Regions from separate parts of the Streptomyces sp. NPDC001156 genome, predicted to be linked through region 2. Evidence: riboswitches for the same ligand, from Rfam matches in the RefSeq annotation. Region 2 holds a riboswitch; each other region holds the start of a gene.
What was found. Region 2 has a riboswitch for cyclic di-AMP ahead of ACWDA7_RS28270 (M23 family metallopeptidase). Riboswitches for the same ligand answer to the same signal wherever they lie in the genome.
Positions count from the first base shown of each region.

Region 1 (3,265 bases), on a different contig from region 2:
CGGGAAGGCGCGCAGCAGGTTCACCGTCGTCATGATCAGGTCGTCGAAGTCGAGCGCGTTCGCCTCGCGGAGCCTGGACTGGTAGAGCGCGTACGCCTGGGCGAGGGTCTTCTCGAATCCGTCGGCGGCCTGCGCGGCGAAGTCCTCTTCGTCGATCAACTCGTTCTTCAGGTTGGAGATCTTCGCGCTGAAGGACTTCGGCGGGTATCGCTTGGGGTCGAGGTCCAGGTCGCGGCAGACGAGCGCCATCAGCCGCTTGCTGTCGGCCGCGTCGTAGATCGAGAAGGAGGATGTGAAGCCGAGTTTCTTGCTCTCCCGGCGCAGGATGCGGACGCACGCGCTGTGGAAGGTCATCACCCACATCGCGTTCGCGCGCGGGCCGACGAGGTGCTCGACGCGCTCCTTCATCTCGCCCGCGGCCTTGTTGGTGAAGGTGATCGCGAGGATCTGCCCAGGGTGGACGCCGCGCTCGGCCAGCAGATGGGCGATGCGGTGCGTCAGCACACGGGTCTTGCCCGAGCCGGCGCCGGCCACGATGAGCAGGGGGGAGCCGGCGTGCACAACGGCCGCGCGCTGGTTCTCGTTGAGCCCCTGGAGCAGTGCCTGGGGGTCGATGACCGGGCGGGGCGCGCCGTCCCTGTAGTACGCCTCACGGTCCGGGGGTACGTCGAAACGCCCGCCGAACAGATCGTCCGGAACCGGTTCCGGAGCGTGATCGTCCTCGGGCGGCGGGGGCTGCTCCTCAGCGGCCGGGGTGGCCTTGAGGTCCGCCAGGAAGCTGTCGTCAAAGAGGCTGCTCATCGCTCTCCGAGTCTAGGCCGCCCCACCGACAACCGGCCGCCGCCCGGGAAACACACCGACCGGCCTGGGCTCTGCGATGGATGATCTTCCGAAACCGACCACAAGGACTCCGTCACCTTCCGGGATCGATCGGTCACCAGCGGAAACGGATCGCATGGGGCCGACATGCCTGCCCAGGACCCCGCTCGAGCCCGTGCGGACAGGAAGACGACACCCCTCCGACAGCCGCGACAGGAACGAGTCAACTCATCACAGAACTGCCCATATTGACCACGGGCCGACGGATTCATGAGCCAGGTCACGAAAATGTATCGGGCATATCGAACATCAACCTTCACACAGACCACATCAGTTGGCTACCGTTCCCGGCGGGCCGTACGACCCCCACCGGCGAAGGTCGCCGGGTCGCGCGGCTTCCGCCGAGTCCGGTGCGCCCTCGTGGCAGCCGGAGCCGGGGACCCACCCGATCCTGGGGTGAATCGGCCGACCGCCTTTCGGGGCAAGGCCGTAGGGCACGCCTTCCGAACCACCCGCCCGAACCCGACAGCTAACTCGGTAGGCGGAGTACGGAAGGAGTCGCCTCCCATGGCGCCGCACCGCAAGGCCCGCCCCTCAGGCACGCGCATCGCAGGCATACGGACCCCCGCCCTCGCGACGGCGGCCCTCACCTCCGTGGCCCTGCTCTCCCAGACGGCCAACGCCGCGCCCTCCACCGATGGCAAGCCGAGCATCGAAGAGGTCGAGAAAAAGGTCGACGACCTCTACCGCCAGGCCGAGTCGGCGACCGAAAAGTACAACGCCGCCAAGGAGAAGACGGCCAGCCAACGCAAGCGCGTCGACACGCTCCTGGACGACGTCGCCAGACGCACACAGAGTCTCAACGAGGCTCGGGACAAGCTGGGTTCGTTCGCCGCCGCGCAGTACCGCACCGGGGCGGCGGCCCCCGACACGGCCACGCTCCTGCTCGCCGACTCGCCCCAGGACTACTTCGACCAGACCCAGTTGATGGGCCGGCTCACCAGTCGCCAGAAGCAGGCGGTCGACGAGTACACCACCGACCAGGCCGCGACGATGGACAAGCGGCGCGAGGCCACCCAGAGCCTGCAGACGCTCACGGAGTCGCAGCAGACCCTCAGGTCGAGCAAGACGACCATCCAGACGAAGCTCGCCGCCGCACGGAACCTGCTGTCGGATCTGACCGCCGAGGAGAAGGCGCGGCTCGCCGCGATCGAGCAGAAGAAGCAGGAAGAGGCTCAGCGCCAGGCGGAAGAGCTGGCACGGCAGCAGGCGGCGCAGCGAGAGGCCGCGCAGCGCCAGGCGGCTCAGCAGAAGGCGCAGTCGAGCACGCCGAGCACTACGACCGGTTCGACGGACACGTCCGCCACGGGCTCCTCGAACGCGACGAAGGCGGACCAGGTCCTGGCGTTCGCCCGGGCCCAGATCGGCAAGCCCTACGCGTGGGGCGCCACCGGACCGGACTCGTACGACTGCTCGGGGCTGACCCAGGCCGCTTGGAAGGCCGCCGGGGCGACGCTCCCGCGCACCACGTACGACCAGGTGAACGCCGGCACGACGGTCTCGCTCACCGACGCCCAGCCCGGTGACCTGATCTTCTTCTACGACGACATCAGCCACGTCGGCATCTACATCGGCAACGGCATGATGATCCACGCCCCGAAGCCCGGCGCATACGTCCGCGAGGAGTCGGTCTACTACGGCGGCGCTTCGATCATCCACAGCGTGGTGCGGCCCGGCTGAGGCCGGTTTCCCTTTCCGGTACGGGGCACGCGCGCGTGGGGTTGTTTTCGGCCTCCCGCGCGCGTGCCCCGTACGCATCGCGCGTGTGCGTCCCTAGCATCAGGCGCATGTCAGGCACCTCCGAGCTCCGCACCTGGTGGACACAGCGTCCGCCCGCCACCGGGGCCGCCGTGATGGCGACCGGCATCCTGTCGGTCGGGCTGCATCTGACCGGGTACGGGGTCCTCTCCCGTATCGCCCTCGCCCTGACGGCCGCCGCCTGGCTGGGGCTCGTCGTCGACGTCGGCGTACGGGTGCTGTGGGAGCGCGACCGGTGGGCTCGGCAGGCTCTCACGGCGACCGCACTCGCCCCTGTCGCGGCGACCGCCACGCTGGGCACGGGAGTGTCCATGCAGGGCGGGCAGCCGCTCGCCGAGGCGCTTCTCGCGCTGGCCTTCGCGCTGTGGGTGGGCTTGCTCCTCCCGGTCGCACTGCGCTGGGAGCGGCCTATGCCCGGGGCCGTGTTCCTCGGGTGCGTGGCCACGCAGGGGGTCGCCGTGCTCGCGGCGATGCTCGGGGCCACGGTGGGGACCGCATGGCTCGTGCACACGGCGCTGGTGCTCTTCTGGCTCGGGCTGGTGTTCTACCTGATCGGGCTGCGGTGCTTCGACCTGCGGCAGACGGCGACCGGTGCCGGAGACCACTGGATCGCGGGCGGCGCGCTCGC
Region 1 is NZ_JBSFJX010000094.1:27,386-30,650, forward strand. It holds gene pcrA (DNA helicase PcrA) at 1-801, opposite strand, end outside; cyclic di-AMP (ydaO/yuaA leader) riboswitch at 1,209-1,378, shown strand; gene ACWDA7_RS32310 (NlpC/P60 family protein) at 1,387-2,559, shown strand; gene ACWDA7_RS32315 (tellurite resistance/C4-dicarboxylate transporter family protein) at 2,667-3,265, shown strand, end outside.
Region 1: linked by a shared signal. The riboswitch ahead of ACWDA7_RS32310 (NlpC/P60 family protein) and the one ahead of ACWDA7_RS28270 (M23 family metallopeptidase) in region 2 are both predicted to bind cyclic di-AMP.

Region 2 (3,265 bases):
ATGTCGCGCCCGCGCCAGGGCACCGAGGAGACGGTCCAGGGCATCGACTCCGCCGCCGTCCGTGCCTTCTACGACCGGCATGTGCGCCCGGCGGCGGCCACCGCCGTCGTGGTCGGCGACCTCACCGGGCTCGACCTCGACGCGCTTCTCGGGGAGACCCTCGGCGCCTGGACCGGCGCGCCCGCCAAGCCGCGCCCCGTGCCCCCGGTGACCGCCGAGGACACCGGTCGCGTGATCATCGTGGACCGCCCCGGGGCGGTCCAGACGCAGCTGCTGATCGGCCGCGTGGGCGCCGACCGTCACGACCGGGTGTGGCCCGCCCAGGTGCTCGGCACCTACTGCCTCGGTGGCACCCTCACCTCGCGTCTGGACCGGGTCCTGCGCGAGGAGAAGGGCTACACGTACGGAGTGCGGGCGTTCGGCCAGGTGCTGCGCTCCGCGCCCGATGGCACGGGCGCCGCGATGCTCGCCATCAGCGGCTCCGTCGACACGCCGAACACCGGCCCGGCGCTCGACGACCTCTGGAAGGTGCTGCGCACGCTCGCCGCCGAGGGGCTGACGGATGCCGAGCGGGACGTCGCCGTGCAGAACCTGGTGGGTGTCGCGCCGCTCAAGTTCGAGACTGCGGCGGCCGTCGCGAGCACGCTGGCCGACCAGGTCGAGCAGCACCTCCCGGACGACTACCAGGCGAGGCTGTACCAGGCGCTGTCCGCCACGGGCACGGTGGAGGCCACGGCCGCCGTCGTGAACGCGTTCCCGGTCGACCGGCTGGTGACCGTCCTGGTGGGCGACGCGGCAGCGATCGAGGAGGCCGTCAAGGCGCTGGGTATCGGCGAAGTGAGCGTCGTACGGGCCGAGTAGAGCGACGCCGTGCGCCCGCGAGGCGCAACCCGGTGCGATCGCGACCTGGTTGAAAGACGGGTGCGCGTCGCACGGCGGGTACATGAGGGCCCTGGTGCCTTTTCCGGCACCAGGGCCCCACTTGTGTGCTATTTGTCCGTATTGCCATAGAGGTTGCCTCTCTGCCCTGTGGGATGCGCTACAAACACTCTGTTCGGTTTGGTGATTGAAAGACCGTCCTCTTAGCGTCTCTCAGGCTGTCCGTCAGACAGTGCGCCGCACCCGCGGCGCCGGACAGTCATCGCCGAGTCCCCGTACGGCGCGAGCCAGGGGAGCCGGGGACCCACCTTTCGTGGCCGCCTGCGCGGCCGACGGAGCCCGCTGTCGCCGCCTTCGTGGCCTTGGCGGGCACAAGTCCCTGGGGTGAATCGGGCATGCGCCCGTAGGAGACCTTCCTGCTCCGAACCCGTCAGCTAACCCGGTAGGCGAGAAGGAAGGAAAGGACCAGCCACTTCATGGCGTTCACCTGCGCCACCGGGAAGCACCGGCGGCCGAGCCGCGTCATGCGCACGACCACCAGCGCCGTGGGCGTCGCGGCGCTCACCACCACCGGTGTCATCGGCGCTCTGACCACCCCGGCGTTCGCCGCCGGCGACCCCGTCCAGCAGACCGGCCTGATGCAGGCCGTCACCCTCGGCGACTCGGTCGCCCAGAAGATCGACGCACAGGCCGCCGCCCAGAGGCAGGCCGCGGAGCAGAAGAAGGCCGAGCAGGCGGCGCGTGTGCGTGCCGCGGTGAAGGCCGCGCAGGACCGCGAGGCCAAGGAGCGCGCCGCCCGCGAGGCCGAGCGTCGGCGCCTGAACGCGTATGTGGCGCCGATCTCCCACTCCTATGTCTCGACCGGCTACAAGACCGGCGGCTCCCTGTGGTCGTCCGGCACCCACACCGGCATCGACTTCCACGCCGGGACCGGCACGCCCGTGCACGCGGTCGGCTCCGGCACGGTCGTCGAGACGGGCTGGGGTGGCGCGTACGGCAACCAGATCGTCATCAAGATGAACGACGGCACCTACACGCAGTACGGCCACCTGTCGTCGATCGGTGTCTCCGTGGGCGAGACGGTCACTCCGGGCCGGCAGATCGGCCTGTCCGGGGCCACCGGCAATGTCACCGGGCCGCACCTGCACTTCGAGGCCCGTACGTCCCCGGAGTACGGCTCGGACATCGACCCGGTCGCCTATCTGCGGTCGCACGGCGTGAACGTCTGACGACCCGCCCGAAGCAGGCGCGCGCCCCTGGAAGGCCCCGGCTCAGCAGCCGGGGCCTTCCTCTTTCGAACGGCTGTCTGTCCAAAAAATATCCATGGATTCCGGCCCGCGGTCGGAAATTCCGGTCCGCTGCAATAGAGTCGGTTGAACACGTCAATCGGCGACGTTTCGCGGGGATTAAGGCGGAGGTCGGGCATGCGTATTCCGGCGCACTCGGTATGCACGGCGATCCGTGATGACATCGTCGCGGGTGTCTACGAGCGCGGCAGCCGGCTCACCGAGGAGCTTCTCGCGCGCCGGTACGGCGTCTCCCGCGTCCCCGTGCGCGAGGCGCTGCGCACGCTGGAGGCCGAGGGGTTCGTCGTGACTCGCAGGCACGCGGGCGCGTGCGTGGCGGAGCCCACCGAACAGGAGGCCGCCGACCTGCTGGAGATGCGGATGCTGCTGGAGCCGCTGTGTGCCGCGCGGGCCGCGCAGCGCCGCACCGAGGCCCACCTCAAGGTGCTGCGCGGCCTGGTCAGACTGGGTCAGGAGCGGGCCAGGAAGGGCGGCAGCGAAGATCTGCGCTCTCTGGGCGGCTGGTTCCACGAGACGCTGGCGCAAGCCTGCGGAAGCCCCGCGCTGACCTCCACGCTGGCTCAGCTGCGGCACAAGATCTCCTGGATGTACGCGGTCGAGGCACCGGCCGGCCCGGTGGAGTCCTGGGCGGAGCACGGCGGCATCGTGGACGCCGTCGCACGCGGGGACAGCGAGCGGGCGCGGGCCATCACGGCCGTGCACACCGAGCGTGCGACCGCGGCGCACCGGCTGCGCATTCCCGGTGCGACGGACCGGGCGGAGCGCGTGAGGACTTCGCAACATGCCGTAAACATGTCGGGACTGCGTCATTAACATGGGCGACGTATACAAAGAGAGATATTCGGCAGGGGTTTATTCAGGCTGCCTTTTCCCGGGCGCACGGAAATCCGGTGCGTGCGATATCTGTGCGACTTGCGCGCTATTCGATGTGGCCTGCTGAATTTCCTGCGCGGCCGGAGGCGGTGCGAGGGCGGCATGTTGGTGGAACGTCGCACCGGGTGACCGTGCGAGGGTGCCTCGCGCACCATGGCGGCCGCTCGGCCGGGACCGGGGTGTGGGCGCTCGGTGATGGCAGGCCT
Region 2 is NZ_JBSFJX010000072.1:6,710-9,974, forward strand. It holds gene ACWDA7_RS28265 (M16 family metallopeptidase) at 1-861, shown strand, start outside; cyclic di-AMP (ydaO/yuaA leader) riboswitch at 1,133-1,342, shown strand; gene ACWDA7_RS28270 (M23 family metallopeptidase) at 1,356-2,108, shown strand; gene ACWDA7_RS28275 (GntR family transcriptional regulator) at 2,304-2,999, shown strand.

Region 3 (3,265 bases), on a different contig from region 2:
TCGCCCGTCTCTGCGATGTGGCGCCCGACGGTTCGTCGACACTGGTCACCCGTGGAGTCCTGAACCTGTGGGCGCGCCGCGGTCCTGATCGGCCCGCCCCCTGGATTCCGGGCACGACGGAGGACGTGGTCTTCGAACTGAGCGGTGTCGGCCATGCCTTCCCGCCCCGTCACCGCATCCGCCTGGCCGTCTCCTCCGCGTACTGGCCGTGGGCGTGGCCCCGGCCCGGTTCGGAGGCGGGCTTCACGCTGGACCCCGCCGGAAGCTCGCTGGAACTCCCGGTGCGGACCCGGGAGCAGGGGCCGCACATCGCCTTCGAGGAACCGGAGCAGTCCGAGCCGCTCGGCGTCAGCGATCCGGCCACGCTCGACGAACCCCGCCCGGAGCGCCTGGTGGTGCGGGACGTGGCGAAGGGCGAGTGGCTCCTGGTCGTCGACCCGCGCCGGGACGGCACGCGCGTGTATCCCGACGGCCTCGAAGTGAGCGAGGACGCGCTGGAGGCGTACACCATCGAGGACTCGGGTCCGTTGACCGCCCGCATCCGCTGCGACTGGTCGGTCCGGCTGCACCGCCCGGAGTCGGGCTGGGACGCGAGGGTGGAGACGCACGCGGAGCTCACCTGCACCGAGACGGACTTCGTCACCTCTCACGAGGTCGTCTGCAAGGACGGCTACGAGGTGGTGTTCCACCGCACATGGGAGAAGCGGATCCCCCGCGGAACGGGATAGAGGCGAGGCATCCGATCGCCACCTCAAGCCCTTATGGGGCAATATGCCCGATTGGCCGGAATGCCGGGCGGGAGAGGTGCGCGCATCCGCCTGTCCGAATTGCCACATTAGCCCCTTAGTTGCCAATCGCGCCTCACGTAAGGGCGAAGTGAATTGAGTCACGCACCCGTCGGAGGGGGGCTTTCGGGCGGGTCACCCAATCACCCTTTGCGTATGCCAAGTTGAGCATCTCTCGACAAAGAGGATCACACCCCTTATTCCCCGATGTCATGGTCAATCGGGTCGGAGCATGACATCCAGGCTTGTTCCCGACATGTGCTCTCGCATACCTTCCCTTCGACCCGAGCGGGCCGCCGAATCCTGCCGCCGCTCGAGAAGCCATCGACCCACCACGGCAGGAGCGGGGGACCCAGGTAAGTCGCCGGGCCGGACACTGTGCCGGAGCGGCTTGGGGTGAAGCCGTGCCTCGACACCGAGGACACGGCCGGGCACCTCCCCGCCCGAACCCGACAGCTCACCTCGCAGGCGCCGGAGAGGAATGCCACATGTCCGCTTTCGCCCTGCCCGCACGTCGCCAGGACCGCAACTCCAAGGCCACCCGCATCCGCCGCGCACTCACCGCCGCGGGGACCGGAGCCGTGGTTCTCGCCCTGCCGATCATGGGTGCGACCTGCGCTTCGGCCGCCACGCCGGCCGCTCCGACGAAGGCCGCCAGCGTGACGTCCCGCGCCGGTAGCCTCGACGGCTGGATCCGCCAGTCGCTCGCGATCATGGCCCAGAAGGGAATCCCCGGCTCGTACAACGGCATCTACCGCAACGTGATGCGCGAGTCCTCGGGCAACCCGAAGGCCATCAACCTCTGGGACTCCAACGCCCGCAAGGGCATCCCGTCCAAGGGGCTCCTCCAGATCATCGACCCGACCTTCCGGACGTACCACGTGTCGGGCACGCCCTTCGACCCCTACGACCCGGTCGCGAACATCACGGCCGCGTGCAACTACGCCGCCCACCGGTACGGCTCGATCGACAACGTCAACAGCGCCTACTGAGGTCCGCGGGCCGTCAGCGCCTGACCGGCAGCCGCCGGCCGGGGGCTGGCGGCCGGGGGCTGGCGGCCGGGAACAGCCGCTCGAGGACGACGGCGACGCCGTCGTCCTCGTTCGACGTGGTGATCTCGTCGGCGACCGCCTTGAGTTCCGGGTGGGCGTTGGCCATGGCGACGCCCTGCGCCGCCCAGTCGAACATGGGGATGTCGTTGGGCATGTCCCCGAAAGCGATGGTCCCTGACGGGCTCAGGCCCAGGAAACCGGCGGCCAGCGCGAGCCCCGTCGCCTTGGTGACGCCGCTCGGCTGCAGCTCGACGGTGCCGGGTCCCGACATGGTGACCGTAGCCAGGGAACCGACCACGCCACGGGCCACCGTCGCCAACTCGTCGTCGGACAGGGCGTGGTGGCGCAGCAGCACCTTGCTGATGGGCTCGCACCACAGGTCCTCGCGCCGCTCCACCCGCACCGCGGGCAGCGTGGGATGCGGCATTTGGTAGCCGGGCTCGATGAGCGTGAGCCCGTGCACTCCGTCCTGGTCCACGGCCGCGTACACCTGCCCCACCTCGGCCTCGATCTTGCCGAGCGCGGTTTCGGCCAACTCCCGGTCCAGGGTGACGGAGAAAAGCAGCCGCTGAGCGCCGGCGTCGTACACCTGCGCGCCCTGTCCGCACACCGCAAGCCCCCTCCCGCCGAGGTCGTCGAGCAGCGGTCGCACCCTCGGCGCCGGGCGCCCCGTCACCACCAGGTGCTGTGCACCGACCGCGGTGGCCCGTTCCAGTGCGGCCCGTGACCGGTCGGAGAGCGTGTCGTCACCACGCAGCAGCGTTCCGTCCAGGTCAGTGGCGATGAGCGAGTAAGCGAGGGGTGCGGCCATGATCAGAGAATACGGATGGAAACACCTCAGCGTTCGGGCGGTTACCGGACGGCATCCGATATCCCACGCAGCCCGGCACGCACGGATATCCTCCCTCACGTCACGGCCCCCGGGAACGGCGACCGGCGGCTCGACTCCCCCTGCCCCACGCGCCGTTGAGCTCTTCACCGGGTTCCTCCGAGGATGCGCCGGCCTTCAGGCCGGGGATGAATCGGACTCCTGCGGAGCAGGGCAGGGGTAGCCGGATCGCCGTCAGGGCGATCCGGTGTCGACCCCGCACGGCGGTGATGTCGCCCACGATGATCAAGAACTCTCAACTGTCAGTCCTCCCGGGTAGGTTCGGATGCATGACGACAGCAGCGGCCACAAAGGACGCCGGGCATGCCCGGTACACCTTCCGTGTGCGCCTGTCGAACACGGCCAGGCGCCGACTCGAAGCCGAGTGGGATCGCTGCCGGTGGATCTGGAACGAATGCGTGGCCAAGTCCAAACAGGTCCACGTGCAGGCCAGGGCAACAGGCGAGAAGCTGACGTGTGGCCCGGCTCAGCTCGACAAGATGCTGACCGAGGCCCGCAGGGGGATGCCGTGGCTGGCTGAGGGCGCGAGCGTGCCTCAG
Region 3 is NZ_JBSFJX010000015.1:64,243-67,507, reverse strand. It holds gene ACWDA7_RS10955 (CocE/NonD family hydrolase) at 1-728, shown strand, start outside; cyclic di-AMP (ydaO/yuaA leader) riboswitch at 1,101-1,269, shown strand; gene ACWDA7_RS10950 (transglycosylase SLT domain-containing protein) at 1,289-1,777, shown strand; gene ACWDA7_RS10945 (HAD family hydrolase) at 1,791-2,648, opposite strand; gene ACWDA7_RS10940 (RNA-guided endonuclease InsQ/TnpB family protein) at 2,996-3,265, shown strand, end outside.
Region 3: linked by a shared signal. The riboswitch ahead of ACWDA7_RS10950 (transglycosylase SLT domain-containing protein) and the one ahead of ACWDA7_RS28270 (M23 family metallopeptidase) in region 2 are both predicted to bind cyclic di-AMP.